DNA from 3 places in the Chromobacterium sp. CCUG 30098 genome. Region 3 is predicted to be linked to each of the others. Evidence: predicted binding sites of a transcription regulator. Region 3 holds the regulator's gene; each other region holds the start of a gene.

The links. The regulator HrcA, encoded in region 3, represses chaperone genes, less so after heat shock. The targets are predictions, from matches to a motif close to ATTAGCACTCGNNNNNNNCGAGTGCTAAT.
Region 1: a site for HrcA is predicted at 5,348-5,376, ahead of groES (co-chaperone GroES). Genes of this name have one in related genera too.
Region 2: a site for HrcA is predicted at 7,671-7,699, ahead of rpoH (RNA polymerase sigma factor RpoH). Genes of this name have one in related genera too.

What each region holds. Positions count from the first base shown of each region.
Region 1 covers NZ_JAUCGS010000001.1:875,612-885,361, reverse strand. The annotation lists gene QUG03_RS04160 (cytochrome c1) at 1-375, opposite strand, end outside; gene QUG03_RS04155 (cytochrome b) at 392-1,729, opposite strand; gene petA (ubiquinol-cytochrome c reductase iron-sulfur subunit) at 1,744-2,328, opposite strand; gene QUG03_RS04145 (Nif3-like dinuclear metal center hexameric protein) at 2,443-3,189, opposite strand; gene groL (chaperonin GroEL) at 3,311-4,951, opposite strand; gene groES (co-chaperone GroES) at 5,002-5,289, opposite strand; gene QUG03_RS04130 (MraY family glycosyltransferase) at 5,441-6,544, opposite strand; gene QUG03_RS04125 (glycosyltransferase) at 6,668-7,480, opposite strand; gene QUG03_RS04120 (polysaccharide deacetylase family protein) at 7,482-8,243, opposite strand; gene QUG03_RS04115 (lipid II:glycine glycyltransferase FemX) at 8,243-9,265, opposite strand; gene QUG03_RS04110 (DegT/DnrJ/EryC1/StrS family aminotransferase) at 9,293-9,750, opposite strand, start outside.
Region 2 covers NZ_JAUCGS010000006.1:235,412-245,161, forward strand. The annotation lists gene QUG03_RS15490 (cyclic-di-GMP receptor FimW-related protein) at 1-419, opposite strand, end outside; gene QUG03_RS15495 (adenosylmethionine--8-amino-7-oxononanoate transaminase) at 522-1,874, opposite strand; gene QUG03_RS15500 (pilin) at 1,979-2,494, shown strand; gene QUG03_RS15505 (pilin) at 2,517-2,972, shown strand; gene QUG03_RS15510 (PglL family O-oligosaccharyltransferase) at 3,030-4,847, shown strand; gene QUG03_RS15515 (PglL family O-oligosaccharyltransferase) at 4,953-6,704, shown strand; gene rpoH (RNA polymerase sigma factor RpoH) at 6,777-7,640, opposite strand; gene ftsX (permease-like cell division protein FtsX) at 7,826-8,734, opposite strand; gene ftsE (cell division ATP-binding protein FtsE) at 8,731-9,384, opposite strand; gene ftsY (signal recognition particle-docking protein FtsY) at 9,445-9,750, opposite strand, start outside.
Region 3 covers NZ_JAUCGS010000005.1:228,365-238,114, reverse strand. The annotation lists gene alaS (alanine--tRNA ligase) at 351-2,984, opposite strand; gene QUG03_RS13560 (SRPBCC family protein) at 3,061-3,519, opposite strand; gene recX (recombination regulator RecX) at 3,522-3,977, opposite strand; gene recA (recombinase RecA) at 3,986-5,038, opposite strand; gene hrcA (heat-inducible transcriptional repressor HrcA) at 5,349-6,371, shown strand; gene mltB (lytic murein transglycosylase B) at 6,502-7,512, shown strand; gene dnaX (DNA polymerase III subunit gamma/tau) at 7,586-9,475, shown strand; gene QUG03_RS13530 (YbaB/EbfC family nucleoid-associated protein) at 9,483-9,750, shown strand, end outside.

The sequences.
Region 1 (9,750 bases), on a different contig from region 3:
GTAATCTGCGCCGCGGGAACGCGCGATCAGCGACAAGTCCGGCGGCGTGGCGCCAAACCAGGCTTGAGCGTCCTTCTTGTTCATCGCGATATTCATCGGATCGCCGATTTTGGCGCCCACCGGCAGCAGGTTCGCCTTGATCTGCTCTTCGGTCAGGCCGATATCGGTCAGGCGGTTGTAACGCATCGCGCTGGCCGAATGGCAGGACAAGCAGTAGTTGGTGAAGATCTGCGCTCCGCGTTGCAGGCTTTCCGTATCTTGAATATTGATCGGCGCCTTGGGCAGCTTGGGGCCTTCGCCGGAAGCCAGGGCCGTAGCGCTGAACGGCAGCGCCAGCGCCATGGCCGCGATCAGGTGGCGGATTTTGCTTTTCATGAGTCCTCTCCCCTTTTTACACGTTCATGGCGAATACGGCGGCGGCCACCACGGTCACCACCACCAGCACCGCAAACCGGATCTGACGCTTGGCGTTGGTATCCGTCACCCGCGTCGGCACCGGGATGCTGCCTACATCGTTCTTGGTGTAGAACGGCATGCCCAGGAAGAAGACGAAGTAGACGAACGAGAGCACCTGCGCGATCACGGTGCGGGCATTGGTGGACGGCAAAGCGCCCAGAATGCCAAGACCGATGAAGGACACGATGAACAGGACCAGCATGAACTTGAACTTGGGACCGCGGTAGCGGATGGATTTCACCGGCGAGCGATCCAGCCACGGCAGGAAGGCGATCAACACCACCGCCGCGCCCATCGCGATCACGCCCCACACCTGGGTGCCCAGGAAGGACGGGATGGCGCGCAAGATGGCGTAGAACGGCGTGAAGTACCATACCGGCGCGATATGCGGCGGGGTCTTCAGCGGGTCGGCCTGGTCGAAGTTGGGCTTCTCCAGGAAGTAACCGCCCATTTCCGGCATGAAGAAGACAATGGCCGAGAACACGATCAGGAACACCACCACGCCCAGCACATCCTTGACGGTGTAATACGGGTGGAAGGGAATGCCATCCAGGGGAATGCCCTTGTCGTCCTTCAGCTTCTTGATCTCAACGCCGTCCGGGTTGTTGGAGCCCACTTCGTGCAAAGCGATCAGGTGAGCCACCACCAGCGCCAGCAGCACCAGCGGCACCGCGATCACGTGCAGCGCGAAGAAGCGGTTCAGCGTGGCGTCGGACACCACGTAGTCGCCGCGGATCCACACCGACAGGTCCGGACCGATTACCGGGATGGAGCCGAACAGGTTGACGATCACCTGCGCGCCCCAGAACGACATCTGGCCCCAAGGCAGCAGATAACCCATGAAGGCTTCCGCCATCAGGCACAGGAAGATCAGCGTGCCGAATACCCACACCAGTTCGCGCGGTTGCTTGTAGGAACCGTAGATCAGGCCGCGGAACATGTGCAGATAGACCACCACGAAGAACATCGAGGCGCCGGTGGAGTGCATGTAGCGGATGATCCAGCCGCCGGCCACATCGCGCATGATGTATTCGACCGAGGCGAAGGCGACCGGAATGCCGGCGCCATTCAAGGTGCCGTCCGGCTTGTAGTTCATGGTCAGGAAGATGCCGGTAACGATCTGGATCACCAGCACCAGCATGGCCAGCGAACCGAAGAAGTACCAGAAGTTGAAGTTCTTCGGCGCGTAATACTCGGTGACATGCTCTTTGAGCATCGACGATAACGGAAAACGTTCGTCCACCCAGTTGAGCAGCTTTTGTCCTTTAGTCATGTAGCCCCCTCAGCTTATTTGTCTTCGCCAATCAGCAGGCGGGTATCGGACAGATATTTGTGCGGCGGAATTTCCAGGTTCTTCGGAGCCGGCACGCCTTTGTAGACGCGCGCGGCCAAGTCGAACTTGGAACCATGACAGGGGCAATAGAAGCCTCCCACCCAGTCCGGGCCCAGATCGGCGGGCGCGATGTCCGGACGGTGGGTCGGCGAACAGCCCAAATGCGTGCAGATGCCGACGGCGATCAGCAGCTCAGGCTTGATCGAACGGTGCTCGTTCTGGCAATACGTCGGCTGCTGATCCATTTCGGACTTGGGATCCACCAGCTTCTCGTCCAGCTTCGGCAGGTTTTTCAATTGCTCCGGCGTGCGGTTCAGCACCCATACCGGCTTGCCGCGCCACTCGACGTTGATCTTCTGGCCCGGCTCGATCTTGCCGATATCCACCTCGACGGGAGCGCCGGCGGCCTTTGCCCTCTCGGACGGGAAGAAACTCATCAGAAACGGCGTCGCCACTCCGGCCGCCGCCACACCACCAACAGCGCTGGTTGCAACCGTCAGAAAGCGACGGCGCCCCGCATCGACTTGTTGTTCACTCATTACAGTCATCCTCAAACGTGGAAACCGAGCCCAAAACTGCCTGATTTTACCCGATTCCGAGTAGGGACTTGAAGCTTCTATGCAAATAAATTGGCCGAAGCCCTGCCTAGCCGCCTAAACCGGGTTGGAAATGTCTACAAATTCAACACTTATGCCATGAAGCTGAGCCAGGCGCTCGCCCAAAGCCTTGATGCCAAAACGCTCCGTGGCGTGATGCCCCGCAGCGATGAAAGCCACATCACACTCCATTGCCATATGATGATTTTGCTCGGACGCTTCGCCGGTGATGAAGGCGTCCACGCCCAGATCGATGGCTTCGGCGAAAAAACTCTGCGCGCCGCCGGTGCACCAGGCTATGCGCGAAATCGGTTTGTCCGCCCTGCCCAACAACAAAGCCTCGCGCCCCAGACGAGCGGAAACGTGTTCACGGAAATCACTCGCACTGCCGCCTCGCCGCCACGCCCCATGCCACAGCAAACCCTGTTCACCGCCCTGCCCCTGGGCCTCCAAATCCAGTACCTTGCCCAACATCGCGTTATTGCCCAGCTCCGGATGCGCGTCCAAAGGCAGGTGGTAAGCCAGCAAGTTAAGATCATGCTCCAGCAGCGTCTTGACCCGCTGGCGCTTCATTCCGCAAATCCGGGCGTCTTCCCCCTTCCAGAAATAACCGTGGTGCACCAGCACGGCGTCCGCTCCGCGCGACGCCGCGGCATCGATCAAAGCTTGCGAAGCGGTGACGCCGGTCACCAGCTTGCGCACCGCCTGCCGCCCTTCCACCTGCAAGCCGTTAGGCGCATAGTCTTTGAAGCGCCAAGGCTCCAAAATCGTGTCCAGACTGCTCAGCAAGGCCTTCAATTCCATCACGCACTCCTTAACTTAATATATGCCCCGGCCTTATTTTGCCAGAAGCCAACGCATTTTAAGCCCACAAAAGAAAAACCCCGCCGTAGCGGGGTTTTTCAAAGCCTAAGGAGGCGTTGGCTTACATCATGCCGCCCATGCCGCCCATGCCGCCCATATCCGGCATGCCGGCCGCCGGCTTGTCTTCCGGCAATTCAGCGATCATGCAGTCGGTGGTCAGCATCAGACCAGCAACCGAAGCCGCGTGCTGCAGAGCGGAGCGGGTTACCTTGGCCGGATCCAGCACGCCCATTTCCAGCATATCGCCGTACTCGCCGCTAGCCGCGTTGTAACCGAAGTTGCCCTTGCCTTCCAGCACCTTGTTCACCACGACCGACGGCTCTTCGCCGGCGTTCTTGACGATCTGGCGCAGCGGCGCTTCGATGGCCTTCAGCACGATCTTAACACCGGCGTCTTGATCGGCATTGTCGGTTTTCAGGCTGTCCAGAGTGGAGCGGGCGCGCAGCAGAGCAACGCCGCCGCCAGCCACAACGCCTTCTTCCACAGCGGCGCGGGTAGCGTGCAAGGCGTCTTCAACGCGAGCCTTTTTCTCTTTCATTTCCACTTCGGTGGCAGCGCCAACCTTGATCACCGCAACGCCGCCGGCCAGCTTGGCCACGCGCTCTTGCAGTTTCTCGCGATCGTAATCGGAAGTGGCTTCTTCCATCTGCTTGCGGATCTCGCCCACGCGCGACTGGATCTCGGCCGCTTGGCCGGCGCCGTCGATGATGGTGGTGTTTTCCTTACCCACTTCAACGCGCTTGGCTTGGCCCAGCATTTCCAGCGAAGCTTTTTCCAGGGTCAGGCCCACTTCTTCGGCAATCACGGTGCCGCCGGTCAGGAAGGCGATATCCTGCAACATGGCTTTGCGACGATCGCCAAAGCCCGGGGCTTTAACGGCTACCACTTTCAGGATGCCGCGGATGGTGTTGACCACCAGAGTGGCCAGCGCTTCGCCTTCCACGTCTTCTGCGATGATCAGCAGCGGGCGGCCGGACTTGGCCACTTGCTCCAGAACCGGCAGCAGATCGCGGATATTGGAGATTTTCTTATCGAACAACAGGATGAAGGGATTGTCCAGAGCGGCAATCTGCTTGTCCTGGTTGTTGATGAAGTACGGGGACAGGTAGCCGCGGTCGAACTGCATGCCTTCAACCACGTCCAGTTCGTTGTTCAGGCTCTTGCCGTCTTCAACGGTGATCACGCCTTCCTTGCCCACTTTTTCCATGGCATTGGCGATGATGTCGCCGATGTCGGAATCGGAGTTGGCGGAGATGGAGCCAACCTGAGCGATTTCCTTGGTGGTGGCGCACGGCTTGGCGATCTTGGCGATCTCACCCACCAGCGAGGCAACGGCCTTGTCGATGCCGCGCTTCAGGTCCATCGGGTTCATGCCGGCGGCAACGTACTTCATGCCTTCCAACACGATGGCTTGAGCCAGCACGGTGGCGGTGGTGGTGCCGTCGCCGGCCACGTCGGAAGTCTTGGAGGCGACTTCTTTCACCATCTGCGCGCCCATGTTCTCGAACTTGTCCTTCAGTTCGATTTCCTTGGCGACGGATACGCCGTCCTTGGTGATGGTCGGCGCGCCAAAGGAGCGGTCCAGCACCACGTTGCGGCCTTTCGGGCCCAGAGTCACTTTAACGGCATCAGCCAGGATGTTGACGCCGGTTACCATCTTGGCGCGAGCGGAATCACCAAACTTTACGTCTTTAGCAGCCATTCTTTAAATCTCCAGAATTCTGAGTTGGGGAAGTTCAGATGTGGGTCGGATTACTCAACGATGCCCATTACATCTTCCTCGCGCATCACGAGGACTTCATCGCCGTCAACCTTGACGGTCTGACCGGAGTACTTGCCGAAGATGACTTTGTCGCCAACCTTCAGCTCCAGCGCACGACGCTCGCCGTTTTCCAAGATCTTGCCGTTGCCTACGGCCAGCACCTGGCCCATGTCCGGCTTCTCTGCGGCTGCGCCCGGCAGAACGATGCCGGAAGCGGTTTTTTCTTCAGCCTCGAGGCGCTTGATAACAACACGGTCGTGCAAAGGACGAATTGCCATGGATCTCTCCTGTTACAGTGGCTGTTGAGAGTTGAAACCTGTTTGAGTTGAGGCGAGCGTTAGCACTCACCTGCTACGAGTGCTAATGATAGGGACGAGCGGGAGGGTTTTCAAGAGCCTGCCGTAGCAATTTTCGACAGACTCCGGAGCGTCAGAGGCGGGTCGACTTACGCAGCAACATCCAGCGAGGCGTGCGGAAACGGATGATCATCCTGTACAGACGAACGTAGCTGAAAATGAAAGCAAGTACGAAGCCAATCAGCACAGGTGTATTGTTCCAAAACAACATAGCAGGCACGACGGAAAGCGAGGACAAAGCCCACAGATACGGAGAGGTCAGGCTGTTGCGCTGAGTCAAGTGAGCAGCATCTTTTGAACCTACCATCCATAATACAACTCGCTTGTAAATAATCTGGTGCAAATGCAAGGCATCAGGATATCCCACTGCGCGGTTTTGCAGAAATTTTCTTCTATATATTGAAAATAATGTTTCAAAGACAGGGTAAATTACACACAGCATGGGGAACCATGGCGAGACGCTGGAATGTCGTTGCACGAGAAGCACGGCGATCTCCGCAATCATAAAACCTACCAAGTAGGCTCCGCCATCTCCGGCAAAAATCAAGCCTCTAGGAAAGTTCCAAAACAAAAAACCAGCAATTGCACCAATCATAGCAAAACAGAGCCCCATTAACTCTATGTCTTGCACTTTGAAAGAAACATATGCCATGGCCAAGAAAATAAAGATAGCAACAACCCCAGAGAGCCCATTGTACCCATCTATTATGTTAACGGCATGAGCCACTCCACCCACAGCGACAACCGTCAACAACAAAGATAGAGGCCACCAGTGAAACAAAATGGCATCCACAATGGGAATATCCAAACGAGCCAGCCCCGCATCAATAACAAAATAGGCAACGGCTGCGGCAAGAAAAGTAGCCATGAGACGAGGTCCAGGGCCAATTTTTTTTGTCAAATCTTCAATCAAACCCGCGCAAAAAGCAGGCAGGGAAGCCAGCACCAACATGGAAGGCAACCATGACTTGGTGAAAAAAAACAAGACAAAACAACCAGAAACCAAGCCAGCCATAATCGGCCCACCACCTACCCGAGGGACTGGCTTTGCATGAAACTTCTGCACGCCACACAAATCATGATCAGCAGAAAATTTTTCATGCAAATGAGAAAAACGAATCAAAATAGCACCAAATATCAGTGCAATAAATGTTGAGATCAATAATATCTGTAACATACCCTTCTCACGAATCTTTCTTTAAGACTCCATCAAAACACTTGTCCAATGAGCCTGATTATCCCATGGCAGGGCAAACAGTTCCAAACACGCTGACATCCGAAATTACCAAAAAAACCACAATCAGCTTCTAAGAATCAACATATAAGCCAGCCGCCGAACCCAATTCGGCAGCACACGAACACTAGCTCGGACAGTAAAATTAGACAAAAACTCAGAAAGAGAGAGAAACCCCCAACGATACATACGGTACAACATCGCCGCCTCTATAGGAATCTGAGACCAGCCGCCTCTCCGTTTAAACATCTCTCGCCCTCCACGCACTTCGACCAAAATTTCTGGCAGATTTTGAAACCGAGCCCCATGCAACAACATTCTGACATAAAGATCATAGTCTTCAAATGTACGCATCTCCGTGTAGCCTCCTGCCTCCAAATACTTTGCTTTACGGAACATTGCAGTCACATTGTTCATAGGGCTACGCCGCTTCGCATAACGCCACACGTCATCATGCATCTCGGGAACTTTGCGAATGGCCTTCATATCTCCTGGGAATTGATCGAACTCCCGAATCCAACCACCAACGACATCCGCGCCCCCATAAATCAGCACTAGTTGCTTTTCAAAACGCGTTGGTACGCTAAGATCATCTGCATCCATTACTGCGACCACTTCATGAGCCGCAGCAACAATTCCATGGTGACGAGCGCCACCAGGTCCTAGCGACTTCTCCAGCCTAAGCACGCGGACTGTTCCCAGCTTGCTTATCTGCTCAACAACTAGCTCATGCGAAAGCTCAACCGGACCGTCTAAGACCAGGACTAACTCATCCGGCACACGGGTCTGATTAAAAACGCTTTCCCCGGCAGCCAAAAGTTGCTCAGCATGGTCACCTCGATAGGTTGCCATAACTACGGACAGACCCTGTCCTATCATTCTATTTTTCCCCTAATACCCAGTTTCGCCAACGGATATAACGCTCACGGCCGATAAGTCCCTTAGCAGCCCCCTTCACTTGATCTTCAAATACCCAGCGAAGACGCGTGCCCATTTTGGGCTCCATAACACCGACGATATCCTTCCAAACCATTGTTGAGTAAATTGAATTTCTAGGAATAATATATTCGGCCGCATTAACCACGCCATGCATAGATGTACATAAGTAACGATACCCCATAGACAGGCCAAGCTGATGCAACCTAGAGGAGCTGTCTCCGAAGGGATAAGAAAAAGCATCAACTGGCGCCCCCAGAAAGGACTCTAACTGTTGCTTTGACTCGTAAAGCTCAATCTCAGCATCTTTTATAGAAAGCGTGCTCAGGCGCCGATGACTAACACTATGAGAACCAATGCACATCCCATATCGATGCATTTCATCTACTTGCGACCAACTAATATGGCCTGGCGTGCCAATTTTACTCGTAATCAAAAAGAAGGTCGCTTTAATTCCACGCTCGACCAATAAGGGGAAAACAATATCGTAATCCGAAAGATAACCATCATCAAAAGTGAGCATCCACTTTGCATTGTCGCCTAGTCCGTCTGGAGCAAAAACAGCCCACCGATTGCCAATAAAATCTATAATTTTACTAAAAGTATCTACTGATACATCCTCCCAATCGACTACAGCCCCACGATTAATCTTGTGCAACACCAATGGAATCATTCCATGCAAAGACAGATCTGAACGTACGGCCATCACACCCCTCCCAACCGGAGCCATCCTTTACTGACCGCCCACAACGCCATGGGCTCAACTATGCCAAAGAGACGTGACCGATGAACCCATCTACTATGAGTGAACTCATACCCGCCAAAGCTGCGTTTAAACTTATCAATAGATGGCACACCAAGCCCCCCCATATCGTATTCGGTAACCCCCAACCGAATTGCCTCCTTAATGGCATGCCATTGCAATACAGATGTCGCAGCAGACCTCATCCCCAGTTCGTTTGCAGCCCCAGACAGATATAACATACGCGAACCATCAATCAAAAAAATACCTCCTGCAATCATCTCTCCATTCACGGTAGCGTTCACACAGTGCGCGACACCCTCCTTAGATAAAGAAATCATCTGGCGGTAAAAAGATAATGGGTGAGGTACCTTTAAATTTTGCCTTGCAAAGGTTCCAATCAACATGCTGTAGTAATCAGCAATCCATTTTTCATCAGGTAAGAGCGAACTAACAACAACCCCTGCTTTTTCCGCCTTTCGCGTCATATTACGCGCGCGCCCCTCAAATGAAGCCCAAACAGCATCCTCACCTTTGGCCAGATCAACCAGTAAAGTATCCCTACGAACAAAGTCATATCCCAAGGAGCACAGTTCATCTCCCCAATTTTGACTTCCACGGCTTCCCCATTCAATATAGTGTCCCTCTTTTATCAGCAGGCCATGTATAGAAGCCATTGCAGCAGCTATCATTTTAGGCTCAGCGTCAGCGTGGAACAATGGCCCGGCAAACTCTGTATACATTCCACTCAGAGGGGTTCCAATCAAGCGAAACGGTCCCTTTCGCTTGCTCATGAAAGGAGTCAGTGCAAAAATTTTCCCATGATGGTCTAGGCAGCGAACAAAGCAGATATCGGCCCCAAATGCTTTTTTCAGTGCATCCAACCAGGGCAGCCTATGATAAATGGAGGCTATTCCCTCCCCAAATTCAACAAGACTCTCTTGGTACAATTCACGGGGAATCCATTCGCTTCTTATCTGCATCATCAAACAAACCCTGTAATGACTTACAAATTACAAACTATTGACATACCGACGAAGCACACTCAGGATGCGCGCCAATTGGTACGGCCCAATACTCTGATGTACTGGCAACAGCGCCAGCCTAGTATTAAGCATATTACTGATAGGGTAAGACAATGGGTCCTGAGCAACTTCAGCTGGTAACTCATGCCATGGCCAGCGACAGGCACCAATCCCAGATCTTCGCAAATATGAAACCAGCTTGCCGGAATGATCTTCAAGAATTGCCCACTGCGGCGTACATCCCACGGGAAGTTTAGGAATATACGATATTAAACCCATAGCGGCGCAAGCCTCTACAAGCTGATTGTAATTGCCCTGTATAATCCGGCTTGTCTCTCTCAGGTAACATTCATCCGCCAAATAATGCCAAAGAGGCTTGGAAGCAATAGTAGGCAAGACCACACCGACTTGCTCTTCTACTTTACCCCCTCGTTGCAACTTGCGCC
Region 2 (9,750 bases), on a different contig from region 3:
TGCTGGCTGATGCTTAGCAACTGGCGCGCCGCCATCATGGTGTAGGCCATCAGCTCGATTTTCGGATGTTCGCGATCCAGCAGGCTGCGCTTGGCAAGGCGATCGTGCAGCGTCTGTTTGAAAGTGATGAAAATCATTGCAAACAGCTCGACGCTGAGCAAGGCCAGCTGTCGCACTTTTGGCGTGCCCAGGCTGTCGTGCTGCCGAATCTCGTTTTCCAGCAGCGGGTAATAGCGGTCCACCGCTTTTAGATACAGCTTCAGCAGCTTGTGGCGCAAATGGCTGTCCAGCGGAACCCGGGACAGGTTTTGCAGGGACTGGCTCAATAAGCGTCCGCATTCGGGCAGGTCGGTGAAGGGCAGCCGCTCCAGCCATGCCGCCACACTATCCGGTTGAGTATCTATCAGCAGAGGATCCATAGTTTGTTCTGGCAGGATGAGCGGCGGCATGCAAGGCGATTCACAATGTAAATCTTGCCAAATCGCATGCTATGGGCACTCACCCCGCCATGGCAAGGAGGATCACGGCAAAGCGATGCTTTGGCCGTCGGCGGTGTTGGATGCGCGCGCCAGTTCCTCCAGCGTGGCTTCGGTGGCGGTGATCAGGAAGGCCATTTCCTCGTCGGTGATCGAGTAGGGCGGCATGAAGTAAACGGTGTTGCCGATCGGACGCAGCAGGCATCCGCGGCGCAGCATCGCGGCAAAGCAGGCCTGGGCGAAATCGGCTCGAGTGGTGTCGACCTCGAAGGCCCAGATCATGCCGCAGTGACGGAAATCCCTGACATCCGGCCGTGCCCGCAAGCCCGCCATCTGCGCGTTGAAGCGCTGGGCCTTGGCGGCGTTGACTGCCAGAACATCTTCCTCCGCAAAGATATCCAGCACCGCCAGGGCCGCGGCGCAGGCCAGCGCATTGCCGGTATAGCTGTGCGAATGCAAAAAACCCCGGGTGACGTCGTCGTGATAGAAGGCCTGGTAGATCGGACCGCTGGTCAACACGCAGGAGAGCGGCAGGAAGCCGCCGGTAATGCCTTTGGACAGGCAGAGAAAGTCCGGCGTGATGTCGGCTTGCTGATAGGCGAACAGACTGCCAGTCCGGCCAAAGCCGACGGCGATTTCATCGGCGATCAAGTGCACCTGATATTGGTCGCACAGCCGGCGCAGCTCGCTCAGATACAGCGGATCGTACATCGCCATCCCGGCCGCGCCTTGAACCAAGGGCTCCACGATGACGGCGGCCACTTCCCCCGCGTGTTTGGCCAGCAGGCTTTCCAGCGCCTGGATCGCTCTGAGCGCGGCATCGGCCGCGCTTTCTCCGGGCTGCGCGCGGCGGGCGTCCGGAGACGGCGCGCGCAGGCCCGGCTTCAGCAAGCCTGCATAGGTGTTGGAAAACAAGGGAACGTCGGTCACGGCCAGGGCGCCGACGGTTTCGCCGTGGTAACTGTTTTCCAGACTGATGAAACGTGTTTTGTCCGCTTGCCCCTGGTTGCGCCAATAGTGGAAGCTCATCTTGAGCGCAATTTCCGTGGCGCTGGCGCCGTCGGAGCCATAGAACACGTGGGCCAGGCCGCTGAGCTTGGCCAGACGTTCCGACAGCTCCACCACGGGCTGATGCGTAAAGCCTGCCAACATCACGTGCTCGAGCTTGTCCAGCTGATCCTTGATCGCCTGCTTGATCCGAGGCTGGCCATGGCCAAACAGATTGACCCACCAGGAGCTGACCCCGTCCAGATAGCGCTTGCCGTCGAAGTCGCTCAGCCAGACGCCGTCGGCGCTGGCGATGGGCACGATGGGCAAAGCCTCGTGGCGCTTCATCTGGGTGCAGGGGTGCCAGACGGTGTTGAAGCTGCGTTGCAGCCAGTCTTGGTTGCTGTTCATAAATAGTTCCAAGGGGGCAAGGACTGCATGCTATCACAGCAGATTTTAAGGGTTGAATATGACGAAAAACGTCACATAGTTCCTTTATGAGGAGGGCACTAAACGTGTGCAAAAGGGATAATGATGGCTCCACATATGCTGGCATGCTTTCTGCTGGTACATCGGGACAAGCCAGACAATGGGGTCTACTGGTCATGAGGAGTGTCGCCGCAGGTTTTACTCTGATTGAGTTGATGATTGTAGTTGCGATTATCGGCATTCTCGCCGCCATTGCGATACCTGCCTATCAGGATTACGTGATTCGCTCCAAAGTATCTGAAGGCTTGAACTTTATTGATCACGCCAAGACCACGGTCAGTGAATCTTATCTGGCAAACAACGTTTGGCCGGCCAATAATGCCAGTGCAGGGATGCCTAGCATGCTTTCTGGTAACTATGTCAGTGATGTTCAGGTAACCATCGCAGGCGGAGTGAGCATCATTACTGCGACGTTCCAAGCAAGTTCGGTTCCTAGTTTGAGCGTAGTGTTTACTCCTAGTGTAGCAAGCAGTGGCGCGGTGCAGTGGACTTGCTCGGGTCAAGGGCAGAATCTTCAGTATTTGCCGTCAATTTGTCGTTAAAGTCATTTTAGGAGAGAGTTCCATGAGAAAGAGTTCGCAACAGGGTTTTACTCTGATTGAGCTGATGATCGTTGTGGCGATTATTGGTATCCTTGCCGCCATTGCCATTCCAGCGTATCAGGACTATACCGTCCGAGCCAAGGTGACAGAGGGCTTGTCTGCAGCGGCTGCGGCCAAAACTGCCATTTCTGAAATGGCGATCTCGAACGGATCAATGCCAACTAGCAACTCTGGTGCTGCCGGCGTTGCTTTTACTTCGCCTACCACAAAGTATGTTAATAGTGTTGCCTATGCATTGAGTGGCACAAATGGAGTGCTGACTGTGACGCTGAACGCTTCAACGGTAGGAGGAAGCGTAACCGGCAGTGCTAATCAATTTCTCCTGACTGGTTCGTTGGCCAGTGGTTCCGTCACTTGGACATGCTCTGCGGGTGGTAACGCGATTCCGGCTCAGTATTTGCCGGCAAACTGCAGGTAAAATGTGTTTATAAGCTTCAGGGCTCCATTCGGAGCCCTTTATTATTTGCGGATTCCTATGGTTGCAAATCGAGCTGGTGTTTTCTTTCATTTGATTTCTTTGGCGATTGTCCTGCCGTTATTTAATTTTGCACGGTTTTATCCTTTGCCGGATTGGGTGTCGAGTGCACTGGCTTTGGTTTTCGTAGGCCTGGCTTTGCTGTTCGCGTTGTTTGATCGGGCGGAGGGAAGGGTTTCTTTCGCCTTTGTGACAACGATGCTGCTTGCGATTTATTGCTTGCTGCAGTATGAAATGGATGGTCTTCCATTCGGGCTTGTATTAATTTTGCTTTCGGCTGTAATGCTGTTTATTCCATTTTATGCTTCGATAGATCTTAAAGGAGGAATTGTTTTGCTGGCAACTTGGTTGTTGCTGGCTGCGCTTTTACAATGCATGCTTGGTTGGTTGCAGTTGCTTGGTCTTGCGCCAAAAATGTATGGATTTGTTTTGTTTGATGCGGGTAATCCAACAGGCAATGTGATGGGGAATATTGGTCAGCGTAACTTGTATGCTGAATTTTTGGTGTGGGGAAGTCTTTCAGCTTGTTATTTGTTCTCGATTAAAAAGCTGGGTAAGTGTTTATTTGTATTTAGTCTTTTTTCATTGGTGCTAATGATTGCATGGACTGGCTCTCGCTTGCCTTTGGGGTATGCTGTTGGCTTGATTTTTCTTGTTTGGTTTTGGTTGCGTCGTTCAAGCGGAAAAGTTGAAGTTCAGCGCATGGCTATCGCCATTTCATGTTTTGTTATTCTGTTGTCGCTTACGCAGTTTTTTAATCATGAGATTATTTGGTTTTTAAATAAAATTGGTTTGAATATTGCGGCTGTGAGTGGCTCAGAGAGAATATTGGATGCTGGGTTTGGTGCCCGTAGAAGAGTAGAGTGGAGTAAGGCATGGGATATATTTAAGAGCCATCCATGGTTCGGAGTTGGTTTTGGAGGATTTGCGGCAGCCTCCACAAGAATGGAGGTTTTTTCGGGTTTTGCCAAAGTGCCGGAAAGCTATTTGTTCACCCATAGCCACAATATTTTCTTTCAGCTTTTAGCCGAATCTGGAGTTGTTGGTACATTGATTGTACTGATTGGTGGCGTGGTGTCGATGCTTGGGTTTTTTGTAAAGGGTAAGCAGTCTGTTGAGGGTTTTCTCTTGGTCGGAGTTGTTTTGGTTTTAATGATTCATAGCATGTTTGAATATCCTTTGTGGTACTTGTCATTTTTGTTGATGCTTTGTGTGGCAGCCTCTCTGTCGTCAGTGGGTCATTATACCTTTTCTATTAAAAGTCGCTTGCTTTCGATATATTGTTTAATAATAATTTTTTTGTGCTTTTCATATGTTTTTTCTGGAGTGTTTGTATATTCTAAGTTGGTGCGTTATAGCTCGCCTCCAGTAGATCGCACTCTAAGGGTAAAGGCGATTAAAGAGCTAGGTTCGGTTGCGAATTATCCACTTTGGTCATGGGATGTAGATATGGCTATGGCAAACTACCTTGAGCCTTCAAGAGAGGGTCTGTCTATAAAATTAGCTTTTTTTGAACGAATCGCCAACTATCGTCCATATCCTGCCGTTTTGGTGAAACTGAGTATGTTACAAGCATTAAACCGACAGCCAGAGCAAGCTAGAGAGACCCTACGTATTGCGATTGCAAATTACCCAGACTACTCCGCACGGCTGGCCTTGATGTTTGCTTATCGCTCTGAAAAAGAACTTATGCCGTTGCAATCCATGGTCATGAATGCAGCAGCTGCTTACGGAAGATTCGCTGTCTACTCCGACCAAGCTCGGAATGCCGCGGTGATGACAGTTGTGGAGCCCGTCACCAGAAAGACGCTTTTTTGATAGAAGGGCGCTTGAGCTTATTGCGCCATCAGGTATGCTTCACGCTTTACTTTGCAAAATGTTGCTAGTGGGATGACATTACAAAATACGACCTCCCGATTGGCGATGCTGGCCCTATGCCTCATCGCCATCCTCCCTTTCGCCTCGCGCATCCACTATGTGCCGCTGCCGCAGTGGTTTGGCGAAATCAATGTGGTCTGGCTGCTGCTGGCGGCGGCGGTTTTCTTGTTGCCTAGCGGATTGTTATTCCGCTACATGCCGCGCAGCGCCTGGTGGTGTCTGGCCATGGGCCTGCTGTGGGCCGGGCAGCCGTTCTGGGTGGAGGCCTTGTTCCCCGGGATGAATTACGCCACCGCCTTGGCCTGGCTGGCTGCGGGCTTGCTCGCGGCTGTCACCGTGTCCTTGCGCGAGGAAATGGGGGAGCGGCCGTTCGCGGTCTGGTTGGCCTGGGCCTTGATTGTGGGCGGCTTGGTGCAGGCGGCGATAGGCGTGGCTCAGTTGACCGGTTACGCCGCGGAGCTGGGCTTGTTTTACGATGGCTCGCATCCCACCAGCAATATTTTTGGCCACATCGGCCAGCGCAATCAATACGCGCATTATTTGATGTGGTCGGTAGTGGCCGGCGTGTATTTGTACGCTGCCGGCCGGCTGCCGCGTTGGGGCTTGGCGATACTGGTGCTCGGCCTGGCCTTGATGTTGGGCTGGGCGGGTTCGCGAACGATTCTATTGTACCTGCTGGCCTTGTCCGGTCTGGCCGCGCTTTGGCATTGGCGCATCGGCAGCGCGGAGTCGCGCCGGATGTTGTGGGCGATGTGGTTGTCCTGCCTGGTGGTATTGGCGATGCAGTTCGCCCTGCCTTGGTTCAATCAGCTGATTTCCTGGCTGACGCATGAAAACTTGCAGAACACTTCCGGCCTGGCCCGTCTGGCGGCCAATGGCGACGATATGGGTTCGCGGCGTTTCGCCGAAATGCACAAAGCATGGTTGAGCTTCCTGTCACATCCGCTGACGGGTGTGGGTTGGTCGCAGTTTGCCTCGGAGAGCGTGCGTTTGCAGCCGCTGCCGCAATTCGCCGCATCCGGTTTCAATAGCGGTTTGTTCACCAACTCCCATAATCTGGTGCTGCAATTGCTGGCCGAGATGGGCGGCGTGGCCACCTTATTGATCGTCGGCGGTTTTGCCTGGGCGCTGTGGCCGTTCTTTGGCCGGCGCGCCACTCTGGAAGGGGTGTTGGCTTTGGGCTGCCTGGCGGTGACGCTGACGCACAGCATGTTGGAGTATCCGCTGTGGTATTACTACTTCCTGGCAATGCTGGTGATCTTCGCCGCAATGGCGCCGCGCGGCGATAGGCAATTGGCTTGGCCGCTGCGTCTGCCGCTGTTCGCGGCGCTGGTCTGGGTGGGTTGGCTGTCGATCAGCAGTCTGTCGATGTTCTGGGAGCTGGTGGGCTTGTATACGCCGACCAATGACGCCAAGCGCGATGCAACGCGGATGGAGCGTCTGATCGAGATCGCGGACACCAAGCCGCTGTTCGCCTACCATGCGCTTTACACCGTGGACGACTACTTGAAAGTAGGGCCGGAGCAACTTGAGCGCAAGCTGACGCTGGAGAACCGGCTGACCGCGTTCCGTCCTTATCCGGAAGTGATGCTGAAGCGCGCGCAGTTGGAAATCTTGGCGGGGAGGCAGGTTCAGGCGGAGCAGACCTTGCGGACGACGCTGGCATCGTTCCCCACTTACGCCGGCGTGTTTCTGGGTACGCTGGACGATGACAGGGCGGAATGGGAGCCTCTGCGCGCGGTGGCCCGCGAGGCCTATGCCAAGCTGCCGGCGAAGTACCAGACCATGTTGGAGTAAGCGCTTTCTAGTGCTCGGGACACAAAAAAACCACAGGCTGAGGCCTGTGGTTTTTTATTGAGCGGAAGACGCTTAGCCTTCTATCACCACGCCTTGGCTGAGGGCGGTCTTCATTTTGCCCAAAGCCTTGGCTTCAATCTGGCGGATGCGCTCGGCGGACACGCCGAATTCGGCGGCCAGCTCGTGCAGCGTGGAGCCGCTGTCGTCGGCCAGCCAGCGCGCTTCAACGATGCGGCGGCTGCGCGGGTCCAGCGTGGCCAAAGCCTGTTGCAGGCCTTCGGTCTGCAGATGATCGAACGCGCGGCGCTCCATCTCGCGGGTGGGCTCATTGTGATGATCGGCCAGCCAGTCGATCGGCGCGTAGCCGTCGTCGTCGTTGTCGTCCGCCAGCAAGGCGATGTCCTGACCGCTCATGCGGGTTTCCATCTCGCGGACTTCTTCCGGCTTGACGCCCAGATCGGCAGCGATTTGGCGGGCCTCGTTTTCCGACAGCGCGGAGAAACTGCTCTTCATGCTGCGCAGGTTGAAGAACAGCTTGCGCTGAGGCTTGGTGGTGGCGATGCGCACCAGGCGCCAGTTGCGCAGGATGAATTCGTGAATCTCGGCCTTGATCCAGTGCACGGCAAAGGAAAACAGGCGCACGCCGCGATCGGGCTCGAAGCGTTTGACGGCTTTCATCAGGCCGATATTGCCTTCCTGAATCAAGTCGGCTTGCGGCAGGCCGTAACCGGAGTAGCCGCGGGAAATCGACACCACCACGCGCAGGTGCGAGAGCACCAGCTGGCGCGCGGCCTCCAGGTCGTTTTGCTCCTGGAAGCGCGTTGCAAGCTCGTTTTCCTGCTCAGGCGTCAGCATGGGTACGCTGTTCACAGCTTGGATGTATTGCTCCAGGCTGCCGCTGGTGGACGGGACGGGCAAAGCAAATGTTGTGGTCATCTGTATAACTACCTCCTTGGGTAGTGATATGTTAGCACTCGTATATGGAGAGTGCTAGCAATGAAAGGTTCCAGCGTCAATGATTTTTTCTATCGTCTCGATAGTAGCGCAGCCGGTGCGCCGACGCCGTTTGCTCTGATTAACAGTTGTTGCGCCGCTTACATGCGCGTGTAAGCGGCCGCGTTTCATTTGGGTTCTATCTTGCGCAGATGATGGTCGGAGGCGAGGCGGGCGCCCAGCATCGCCAGCAGGGCGGAGACGGCGACGGCGACTGCCAGTTCGATCGGGTTCAGATTGCGCAGTTCCACCCGTTCGCCGTACAACTGGGCGAATTCGCGAATCGCCGGATTGGCCACCGAGGTCAGCCAACCGGTCAGCGCCCAGGCGGCCAAGCCGGCCAGGATGCCTTGCCACATCGCGTGGTACATGAAGGGGCGGCGGATGAAACTGTCCGGCGCGCCTATCAATTTGGACACCTCGATTTCGTCCTGGCGCGCCAGGATTTGCATCCGGATCGCGTTATTGGTCACCAGCACCAGCGCCAGGCCCAGGGCGATGGCCATGAACCAGGTTAGATGCTTGCCCATTTCCACCATGCCGTACAAACGCTTGGCCCAGTCCGCGTCGAATTGCGCCTGTTCCACCATGGGCAGGCCGGAGAGCTCTTTTTGCAGCATCTCCAGCTCACGCGGCTCCAGCGCCTTCGGCGTGACCACGAAGGCGTCCGGCAGCGGATTACTGTCCAGACCGTCGGCCAGGCCCGGCAGGCCGTTGCGCTTTTCCATATCGGCCAGCGCCTTGCTCTTGCTGACGAAGCTGTAGCTCTTGATTTTGGGATGATGCGTCAGCGTGGAGGTCACCGCGGCCAGGTCCGCCTCTTCCGATGACTGCTCCATGAACAGGGTGACTTGCGGCGTGGCGCTCAGCCGGCCCACCCAGTCTTGCACGCTGCTGACGGCCAGATAAAGCGAGAGCGGCAAGGCCAGCGCCAGCGACAGCATCAGCAAGGTCAGCAGGCTGCCGAAAGGTTGCCGCAGAATCTTGATCAGCGCGAGTTTGGCGCTTTGCCAGTTCAGATAGAGATAATGTTTCATGCGGCAAATTGTCCTTCCCGCAGGCGAATGATTCGGCGGCCGTAGTCTTCCATCAGGGTCTCGTCGTGAGCGGAGATCAATACGGTGACGCCCACTTGGTGGAAGGATTTGAACAATTCCATGATGTCCAGCGCATAGGCGCGGTCCAGGTTGGCGGAAGGTTCGTCGGCCAGCAGGATGCTGGGGCGGTGCACCACGGCGCGGGCGATGCACAGGCGCTGCTGCTCGCCGCCTGACAGGCGGATAGGCATGCTCTTTTCCTTGCCGAGCAGGCCTACTTTGTCCAGCGCGGCGCGCACGCGCTTGGCGGCGTCGCGGCGATCGAAGCCGATGATGTCCAGCGGCAGCATCACATTGTCGAACACGCTGCGGTCGAACAGGATCTTGTGGTCCTGAAACACCAGGCCGATGTGCTGGCGCACATAGGGGATCTGGCTGGAGCGCAGCTTGGACAGGTTCTGGCCGTTGACGACGACGCCGCCCGCGGTGGCGCGCTCTATGCCGGCGATCAGCTTGAGCAAGGTGGACTTGCCGGCGCCGGAATGGCCGGCGAGGAAGACCATCTCGCCGGTGTCAATGTTGAAAGACAGGTTTTTCAGGGCTTCATTGCCACCTGGGTAGCGCTTGGTGACCTGGTCGAACTGGATCATTATTCTGTTCCCGCGTTAGCTGGTGACGGCAAGAGTGAGAGCTTGCAATGGCTGATGCGTTCAGTCGAACAGCGCGTCGATGTAGTCCTTGGCCTTGAACGGCCGCAGGTCGTCTATGCTTTCGCCCACGCCGACAAAACGCAGCGGAACCGGACGTTGCTTGGCGATGGCCGCGATCACGCCGCCCTTGGCCGTGCCGTCCAGCTTGCTCAGAATCAGCCCGGTCAGGCCGAGGGCGTCGTCGAAGGTCTTGACCTGGGTGATGGCGTTCTGGCCGATATTGGCGTCCAGCACCAGGATGATTTCATGCGGCGCGTCGGGCAAGGCTTTCTGGATCACCCGCTTCACCTTCTTGATTTCCTCCAT
Region 3 (9,750 bases):
CGCAAAAAAACGCCCTGATCGGAGAGGCGAGCAGGGCTGAAATGCAAACAACAAAAGGAGAAGCCATCATTAAGCCTCTCAATATTAGTATTTCGTAATCCTGATGCCCTTGACCTGGAGCAAGAAAGCGGCGGCAGCCAAGGCCGACGGCGTGGAAGACATAAAAAGACCGCGCAGCGCGCGGTCTGTTGACGAGAGTTGGGAGGCTTAGAACCTGTTTCCGATCTGCTGCGCGTCGGCGATACGGCGTTGAAAACGTTTTCGAAATGCTTATGTACCACGCGTACATTCCGCTTTCTCAGCCGTTTTCGCCTTGTCTTGCCTTAGCTCGCGAGATCGCAAACACGTTCTTACAGCTTAGCCGCCACCCAGGCCTGCACGCCGGCCAAGGCCGCCGCCAGGTTTTCCGGCTGAGTGCCGCCGGCCTGGGCCATGTCCGGACGGCCGCCGCCCTTGCCGCCCACTTGCTGGGCGACGAAGTTGACCAGCTCGCCCGCCTTGAGCTTGGAGGTGAGGTCGGCGGTGACGCCGGCCACCAGCGCCACCTTGCCGTCGCCCTTGGCGGCCAGCACGATGGCGGCGGAGCCCAGCTTGTCCTTCAGCTTGTCCAGGGTTTCGCGCAGCGCGTTGTTGTCCGCGCCCGGCAGTTCCACCGCCAGCACCTTGACGCCGTTGACGTCGGCCGCGCCGTCGGCCAGGCTGTCGCCGGCGGAGGCGGCCAGTTGGCCCTTGAGTTTGGCCAGCTCTTTTTCCAGGGTCTTGACGTTGTCCTGCAAGCTGCCGATCTTGGCGGCCACCTCGTCCAGCGTCTGCGCTTTCAGCGCGCCGGCCGCCTCTTTGAGCAGGGCGTCCTGAGCCTGGATGTGGGCGATGGCGCCTTCGCCGGTGACGGCTTCGACGCGGCGCACGCCGGCGGCGACGCCGCTTTCCGCCACGATCTTGAACAGGCCGATGTCGCCGGTGCGCTGGACATGGGTGCCGCCGCACAGTTCGGCGGAGAAGTCGCCCATGGTCAGCACGCGCACTTCATCGCCGTATTTTTCGCCGAACAGCATCATCGCGCCGGATTTCTGCGCGGCTTCCATGCTCATCACTTCGGCCTTGACCGGCAAGTTGTGGCTGATCACGCGGTTGACCACGCGCTCCAGCTCGGCGATCTGTTCTGCGCTGACCGGTTCGCCGTGGGCGAAGTCGAAGCGGGTGCGCTCCGGATTCACCAGCGAGCCCTTCTGCGCGACATGGTCGCCCAGCACGTGGCGCAGCGCCGCGTGCAAGAGGTGGGTGGCGGAGTGGTTGCGGGCGCTGGCGGCGCGCGCGTGCAGATCGATGGTGGCGGTCACGCTGTCGCCGACGGCCAGACGGCCGCGGGCCAGCTTGCCCTTGTGGCCGAACACCGCGGCCTGGATTTTCTGGGTGTCGTTGACGTCGAACAGCGCGCCGATGCCGCCTTGCAGCGAAATCTCGCCCACGTCGCCGACCTGGCCGCCGCCTTCGGCGTAGAAGGGGGTGTCGTCCAGCACCACGATGCCTTCTTCGCCGGCTTCCAGCGCGGCGACGGCCTCGGTGCCCTTGAACAGCGCCAAGACCTTGGCGTCGGTGCTGGCGGAATCATAGCCGTGGAAGCAGGTGTCGGCGCCGCTGTAGCTGACCTTGCCGGTCATCTTGAAGCTGGAGCCGGCGCGGCCGCGCTCCCGCTGCGCTTCCATCGCGCGCTCGAAGCCTTCCAGATCGGCGTGGATGTCGCGTTCGCGGCAGATGTCGGCGGTCAGGTCCACCGGGAAGCCGAAGGTGTCGTAGAGCTTGAAGATGGTGTCGCCGTCAAGCTTGGTCTTGCCGCCTTCCAGCGCGGAGTCCACCAGGCCCATGCCGATTTCCAGCGTCTCGGCGAACTTGATCTCCTCGGCGCGCAGCGCGTCTTCGATATGCGCCTGCTTCTCGCGCAGTTCCGGATAGGCGTCGCCCATCTCGGCCACCAGATCGGCGACGATCTTGTGGAAGAACAGGCCTTTCTGGCCCAGCTTGTAGCCGTGGCGGATGGCGCGGCGGGCGATGCGGCGCAGCACGTAGCCGCGGCCTTCGTTGGACGGCAAGATGCCGTCGGCGACCATGAAGCAACAGGCGCGGATGTGGTCGGCGATCACTTTGAGCGACGGCACGTCCTGGCTGTAGGCCATGCCGGTTTCGCGCGCGGCGGCGCGCACCAGGCAGGCCAGCGCGTCGGTCTCGTAGTTGGACTTGACGTGTTGCAGCACGGTGGACAGGCGCTCCAGACCCATGCCGGTGTCGACCGACGGCTTGGGCAGCGGATGCAGGGTGCCGGACTCGTCGCGGTTGAACTGCATGAACACGTTGTTCCAGATTTCCATGAAGCGGTCGCCGTCTTCGTCCGGGCTGCCCGGAGGGCCGCCGGCCACGCTCGGGCCGTGGTCGTAGAAGATCTCGGTGCAGGGGCCGCAGGGGCCGGTGTCGCCCATGGTCCAGAAGTTGTCGGAGGCGTACGGCGCGCCCTTGTTGTCGCCGATGCGGATGATCTTGTCGGCCGGCAGGCCCACGCTCTTGTGCCAGATGTCGTAGGCTTCGTCGTCGGAGGCGTAGACGGTGACCAGCAGCTTGTCCTTGGGCAGGTTCAGCCATTGCTCGCCGGTCAGGAATTCCCAGGCGAAGGTGATGGCGTCCTGCTTGAAGTAATCGCCGAAGCTGAAGTTGCCCAGCATTTCGAAGAAGGTGTGGTGGCGCGCGGTGTAGCCGACGTTTTCCAGGTCGTTGTGCTTGCCGCCGGCGCGCAGACATTTCTGGCTGGTGGTGGCGCGGGTGTAATCGCGTTTTTCAAAGCCCAGGAACACGTCCTTGAACTGCACCATGCCGGCGACGGTGAACATCAGCGTGGGGTCGTTGCCGGGGATCAGGCTGCTGGAGGGCACCACCTGATGGTTTTTGCCGGCAAAGAAATCCAGGAATTTCTGGCGAATTTCAGAGGTTTTCATGTTTGATTTCGTAAGATTGCGAATTCTGGGCCGCTTTGGGGGCTTGAACCCAGAGCGGCGCGGACAGCTGATTGTGTCAAGCCGCGCCGGCGCTGGCAAGGGTTTCGGCGCGGCGCTTGAGCGCCTGGTTCATCAATTCGAAACCCTTGCGCGTGTCGGCCAGCAGCGTCTGGCCGAACAGCGGCAGCAAGAGGCCGCTGAAAGTTTCGCCGTGATGCAGGCGGGTGCCGCCGTTTTCCAGCGCTTCCAGGCGAAAACTGTGGCGGCCGCCCAGCAGGCAGGGCAGCAGCGCGCGCCCCAGCCACACCAGCTCCTCCGCCGTTTGCAAGACTTCCAGCCGCGGGCGGAAGGTCAGCCGCGGCCGGCCGGGCGGATGGATGCTGACCACCAGGCGAGACCCTATCTGCTGGCGGCCGTGCAGGCCGACGATGAAGGGGTTCCATTCCGGGTAGGCTGCCCAGTCGCACAGCACGCGCCAGACCGCGGACGGCGCGGCGTCTATGTCGATATGGGTGGCGATGCCGCGCGTTTGCATGCTCAGTCCTCGTCGGCGGGAAAGTCGTCGTCGGCGGCGCCGCTGAGCACCTTGCCGATCACGGACATCGGGAAGCCGCGTCCGGCCAGGAAGCGGATCTGGCGCGCGCGCTCCTGCGGCGTGTCCGGCAGCTGGCCGAACTTCTTCCGCCATTGCGCCTGGGCGGCGGCAAGGTCGTCGCGGCCTTGCAAGGCGTCGCGGATCAGTTCGGCGTCCACGCCGCGTTGACGCATTTCCTGTTGCAGGCGGCGGCTGCCGTAGCGCTGGCCCTTGCTGTCGGCGAACTGCTGGGCGAAACGCTGATCGGACTGCCAGCTGTGTTCGGCCAGATCATCCAGCAAGGCCGTCAATTGTTCCGGGCTCTCCGCAAACGGAGCGAGCCGCCGCTCCAGTTCCCGCCGCGTGTATTCGCGGCGGGACAGGAGATCGACGGCTCGCGCCCTCAGGCTTTTTTCCATTCAGGGAATCAGGCGTCGAGCGCGTCGTCGGCGAACTCTTCGTCCGGCTGGCCTTCGGTGATTTCCACTTTGATGCCCACCGCGTCGCGGATCTTGCGTTCCACTTCAGCGGCGATTTCCGGGTTGGACTTCAGCCATTCGCGGGTGTTGTCCTTGCCCTGGCCGATCTTCTGGCCGTTGTAGGCGTACCAGGCGCCGGATTTGTCGATGAAGCCGTGCTTGACGCCCAGTTCGATGATCTCGCCCTGACGGGAGATGCCCTCGCCGTACAGGATTTCGAAATCGGCCTGGCGGAACGGCGGCGACACCTTGTTCTTCACCACTTTGACGCGGGTGTCGTTGCCGATCACTTCCTCGCCCTTCTTGATGCCGCCGGTGCGGCGGATGTCCAGGCGCACGGAGGCGTAGAACTTCAGCGCGTTGCCGCCGGTGGTGGTTTCCGGGTTGCCGAACATCACGCCGATCTTCATGCGGATCTGGTTGATGAAGATCACCAGGGTGTTGGTGCGCTTGATGTTGCCGGTCAGCTTGCGCAGCGCCTGGCTCATCAGGCGGGCTTGCAGGCCCACGTGGCTGTCGCCCATCTCGCCTTCGATTTCAGCCTTGGGCACCAAGGCGGCGACGGAGTCGATCACGATCAGATCGACGCCGCTGGAGCGCACCAGCATGTCGCAGATTTCCAGCGCCTGCTCGCCGGTGTCCGGCTGCGAGATCAGCAGGTCGTCGACCTTGACGCCCAGCTTTTGCGCATATTGCGGGTCCAGCGCGTTTTCCGCGTCGATGTAGGCGCAGGTGCCGCCCAATTTTTGCATCTCGGCCACCGCTTGCAGACACAGGGTGGTTTTACCGGACGACTCCGGGCCGTAGATTTCCACCACGCGGCCGCGCGGCAGGCCGCCGACGCCCAGCGCCAGGTCCAGACTCAGCGAGCCGGTGGAGACCACTTGCAGGTTTTCGTTGATCTGGTTGTCGCTCATGCGCATGATCGAACCCTTGCCAAACTGTTTTTCAATTTGGGCAAGGGCCGCGGCCAACGCTTTGCTCTTGTCTTCGGATGCCATGCTGTCTCCAGTGTGGGGGGCGCTAAACAAAATGAATGCTCGGCCAGCGGCGGGCCGTGTCCATGGCGGCGGGGAAAACCCGATGCCGGACAGGGGTTTGCGCGGCGCCGGCGGGCTTGCCCCGTCGCGCTCGCGCTTGCCGCGCCGATAGCCGAAAAGATGCCGTCGATTATCTCATAAAGCCTTGGCCAACGGCAGAGCCGCTTGCCGGCGATACCGTCCTTCGGGACGGGAAACCGCGATCTCGCTTGAAAAAGTTGTGATTGCGACCACTTTTACAAGTGTCCACCCTGTGTACAATGAAGCCATCATGATGAACGAACGCGCGCAACACCTGCTCAAGGTCCTGATCGAACGCTACATCGTCGACGGCCAGCCGGTGGGGTCCAAAACCCTGTCCATGCTGCCCGGCGTCGAGCTGTCGTCCGCGTCCATCCGCAATGTGCTGGCGGAGCTGGAGGCGATGGGGCTGATCGCGGCACCGCACACCTCGGCCGGCCGGGTGCCCACCGCGCGCGGCTACCGCATGTTCGTCGATCGTCTGCTCACCATCCGGCCTTTGGAAGAGGCGGCGCTGCACGAGCTGGAACTGAATCTGCAGCCGGACAGCCCGCAGCGCATCGCCCAGTCCGCGTCCTCCTTGCTGTCCGAGCTGACGCATTTCGCCGGCGTGATCGTCACGCCGCAGCGCTCCGACATCGCCTTTCGCCAGATCGAATTCCTGCGTCTGTCCGAGCGGCGGGTGCTGATGATCTTGGTGACGTTGGACGGGGACGTGCAGAACCATCTGCTGACCACCGAACGCGATTACACGCCGTCGGAATTGATAGAGGCCGGCAATTTCATCAACCAGCATTACGCCGGCCAGGGGCTGGATCGTATCGCCAGCCGGGTGGCGGACGAGTTGCGCCAGCTGCAGGGCGACATCGCCGAATTGATGTCGGCGGCGATCCGCCTGGGGCAGAGCTCGATGGCGGCCAGCAGCGCCGCGGTGGTGGTGGCCGGCGGCAGCCGGCTGCTGGAGGTGAGCGACCTGTCCGAGGACTTGTCGCGGCTGCGTCAGTTGTTCAGCGTGTTCGAACGCAAGACCGAGCTGCTAAAGCTGCTGAACCAGGGGCGGGAAGCGCAGGGCGTGAACATTTTCATCGGCGAGGAGTCTGGCGTGATGACGCTGGACGAATGCTCGGTGGTGACCGCGCCTTACCGGATCAACGGCCAGGTGGTCGGCGCGCTGGGCGTGGTCGGTCCCACCCGGATGGCTTACGAGCGGGTGATCCCTATCGTCGACATTACCGCGCGCCTGGTGTCCAGCGCCTTGTCGTTCCGGGCCTAACGCCCGTGCGCCGGCCGTGCGCCGGTTTTGGCCGCCGCAAGGCTTGACGCGAGGTCTGCGGCTATAGTTTTCGCGCCGCGTTCTTCGAGGAGCGCGGCTAAGTCAAAAACGCTTATTCAGAAACCAGCCCATGAAATCTTTGCTTAAACTGGCCCCGTTGGCGGCTCTGTTCTCCTTCCAGCTGGCGCAGGCCGACGCGGCTTTTCTGGCGCGTCCGGACGTGCAGCGCTACATCGACGAGCAAGTGGCCGGCGGCCAGTTCAACCGCCCGGAGCTGGAGGCGGTGTTCGCCAATGTCGAACTCAAGCCCAACATCATCAAGATTCTGGACAAGCCGTCCACCTCGCGCCCCTGGTATCAGTTCCGCAATTCCACGGTGGGGGAAAAGACCATTGCCGACGGCGTGGCGTTCTGGCGCGCCAACGCGGCCGCGCTGACGCGGGCCGAGCAGCAATACGGCGTGGCGCCCGAGCTCATCGTCGCCATCCTGGGCGTGGAGTCCCATTACGGCCGCAACACCGGATCGTTCCGTCTGGTGGACGCCTTGTCCACCATAGGCTTCGATTACCCGCGCCGCGCGGAATTCTTCCGCAAGGAGCTGACCGAGTTCCTGCTGCTGGCCAAGGAGGAGGGCAAGGACCCGCTGACGCTGAAGGGCTCCTACGCCGGCGCGATGGGCTGGCCGCAGTTCATGCCGTCCAGCTTCCGCAAATGGGCGGTGGATTTTGACGGCAGCGGCCACCGCGACATCTGGAGCGATCCGGACGACGCGATCGGCAGCGTGGCCAATTACTTCCAGCGCCACGGCTGGCGCCACGGCGACGACGTGATCCTGCCGGCCAGCGTGCAGCCGGGGCCGCAGATCGATCAGCTGATCGCCGACAAATTCAATCTGCACTACACCGTGGGCGAGCTAAAGAAAATGGGCGTGACGCCGCAGTCGCCGGTGGCCGACGACGTGCCGGCGGTGCTGGTGCCGCTGGAAACGGCGCCCGGCGTCACCGAATACTGGCTGGGCCTCAACAACTTCTTCGTGATCACCCGCTACAACCGCAGCACGCTGTACGCCAAGGCGGTGCAGGAAATCGCGGATCAGCTGCGCCAGCGCTATCTGGCGGGCCAGGCCGCGGCCCAGCCGTGACGCCGCGCGCCGCCCACCGCGGCGGCGCGAAACCTGTCGCCACGCGCGGCAATTGCCATTAAAATCCGCCCCCATGAGCTATCAAGTCCTTGCCCGTAAGTGGCGTCCCAAGCGCTTTGCCGATCTGGTCGGCCAGGAGCACGTGGTGCGCGCCTTGACCAACGCCCTCAAAGAACAGCGTCTGCATCACGCTTATCTGCTGACGGGGACGCGCGGGGTGGGCAAGACCACCATCGCCCGGATTCTGGCCAAGAGCCTGAACTGCGAAACCGGCACCACCGCCGAACCCTGCGGCGAATGTTCGGCCTGTCGTCAGATCGACACCGGCCGTTTCGTCGATCTGCTGGAGATCGACGCCGCGTCCAACACCGGCATCGACAATATCCGCGAAGTGCTGGAAAACGCCCAGTACGCGCCGACGTCCGGCCGCTTCAAGGTCTACATCATCGACGAAGTGCACATGCTGTCCAAGAGCGCCTTCAACGCGATGCTGAAGACGCTGGAGGAGCCGCCGGCCCACGTCAAATTCATTCTGGCCACCACCGATCCGCAGAAAGTGCCGGTCACGGTGTTGAGCCGCTGTCTGCAGTTTTCCTTGCGCAATATGACGCCGCAGCAAGTGGCCGGCCATCTGGCCCACATGCTGGACGTGGAGGGCATCGCCTACGAGACGCCGGCGCTGGCCTTGCTGGGCCGCGCTGCCTCCGGTTCGATGCGCGACGCGCAATCGCTGCTGGACCAGGCCATCGCCTACGGTCTGGGCGAGGTGAAGGAAGACGGCGTGCGCGCGATGCTGGGCGCGGTGGACCGCCGCTATCTGTTCGCCTTGCTGCAGGCCTTGGCCGCCGGTGACGGCCCGCAGCTGATGGCCGAGGCCGACGGCCTGGCCGAGCGCGGGGTCAGCTTCGAAGGCGCTTTGAGCGAACTGGCGGTCTTGTTGCAGCAGCTGGCGCTGATGCAGACCGTGCCGCAGGCGGTTGCCCAGGACGAGCCGGAGCGCGACGCGCTGCAGGCGCTGGCGGACGCCATCGCGCCGCAGGACGTGCAGCTGTATTACCAGATCGCCATCCACGGCCGCAAAGACCTGGCGCTGGCGCCGGACGAGCACGCCGGTTTCAATATGACCCTGCTGCGCATGCTGGCCTTCCATCCGGCCAACGCCCGGGCCGAAGCCGCGCCTCCGCGCCCGGCCGCCGGCGCGCCGGCTCGCCCGCAGACGCCGCAAGCGCAGCCGGTCCCGGCCGCGCCGGGAGGCATTTCGCCGGCCGCGCGGGCCTTGCAGGCCGCCGGCCTGAGTTCGCCGGCGCCGCGACAATCCGCGCCGCAGCCGGTTCAGGACAGCGCGCCGGCGGCGGAACCCGAACCCGAGCCTGCCGCGCCCGAAGCCCGGCCGCCTGCGCCGGCCGCGCCGGTCCGTCAAGCCGCGCCGCCGCCCGAGCCGGAGCCCGAGGAGGAAGACGCGTCGGACGACGGCGACGTCAGTCCCGACGAGGTGCCCTGGGATCAGGGCGCGGCGGCGGACGAGGAGATGCCGTCCTATTTGCAGGCGCCGCCGGAGGAGCCGGCCGACTATCGCTTCGACGGCGACTGGCAGGCGCTGGTGACCGAACTGGGCGTCAAGCTGGGCGCGGCGCGCATGCTGGCCCATAATGCGGTATTGAAGGACTGGGACCAGGAACGCCTGGCGCTGGCGGTGCCGGAGAGCTTCCGCCACATGACCAGCCGCGATTACCAGGACAAGCTCAAGCTCGCCTTGAGCGAGCGCTTTGGCCGGCCGGTGGAATTGGCGGTGACGGTGGAAGAGCTGGGCCTGGAGACGCCGGCGATGAAAGACGCCCGCCATCGGCAGGAGCAGTTGGACATCGCGCGCGAGAATATGAAAAACGATCCGGTGGTGCAGCAAATGGTGCGCGAATTCGACGCGACGCTGCTCATCGAAACCATTCAACCCGTGAAGGAGTGAAACGATTATGTTTGGCAAAGGTGGTATCGCCGGCCTGATGAAGCAGGCCCAGCAAATGCAGGACAATATGAAGAAGGCGCAGGAAGAATTGGCCACGGTGGAAGTGGAAGGCCAATCCGGTGCCGGCATGGTCAAGGTGGTGATGACCTGCTCTCACGACGTCAAGCGCGTCAGCCTGGACGACAGCCTGCTGGACGACGCCAAGGAAGACAAGGAAATGCTGGAAGACCTGATTGCCGCCGCGTTCAACGACGCGGTGCGCAAGGTGGAAGCCA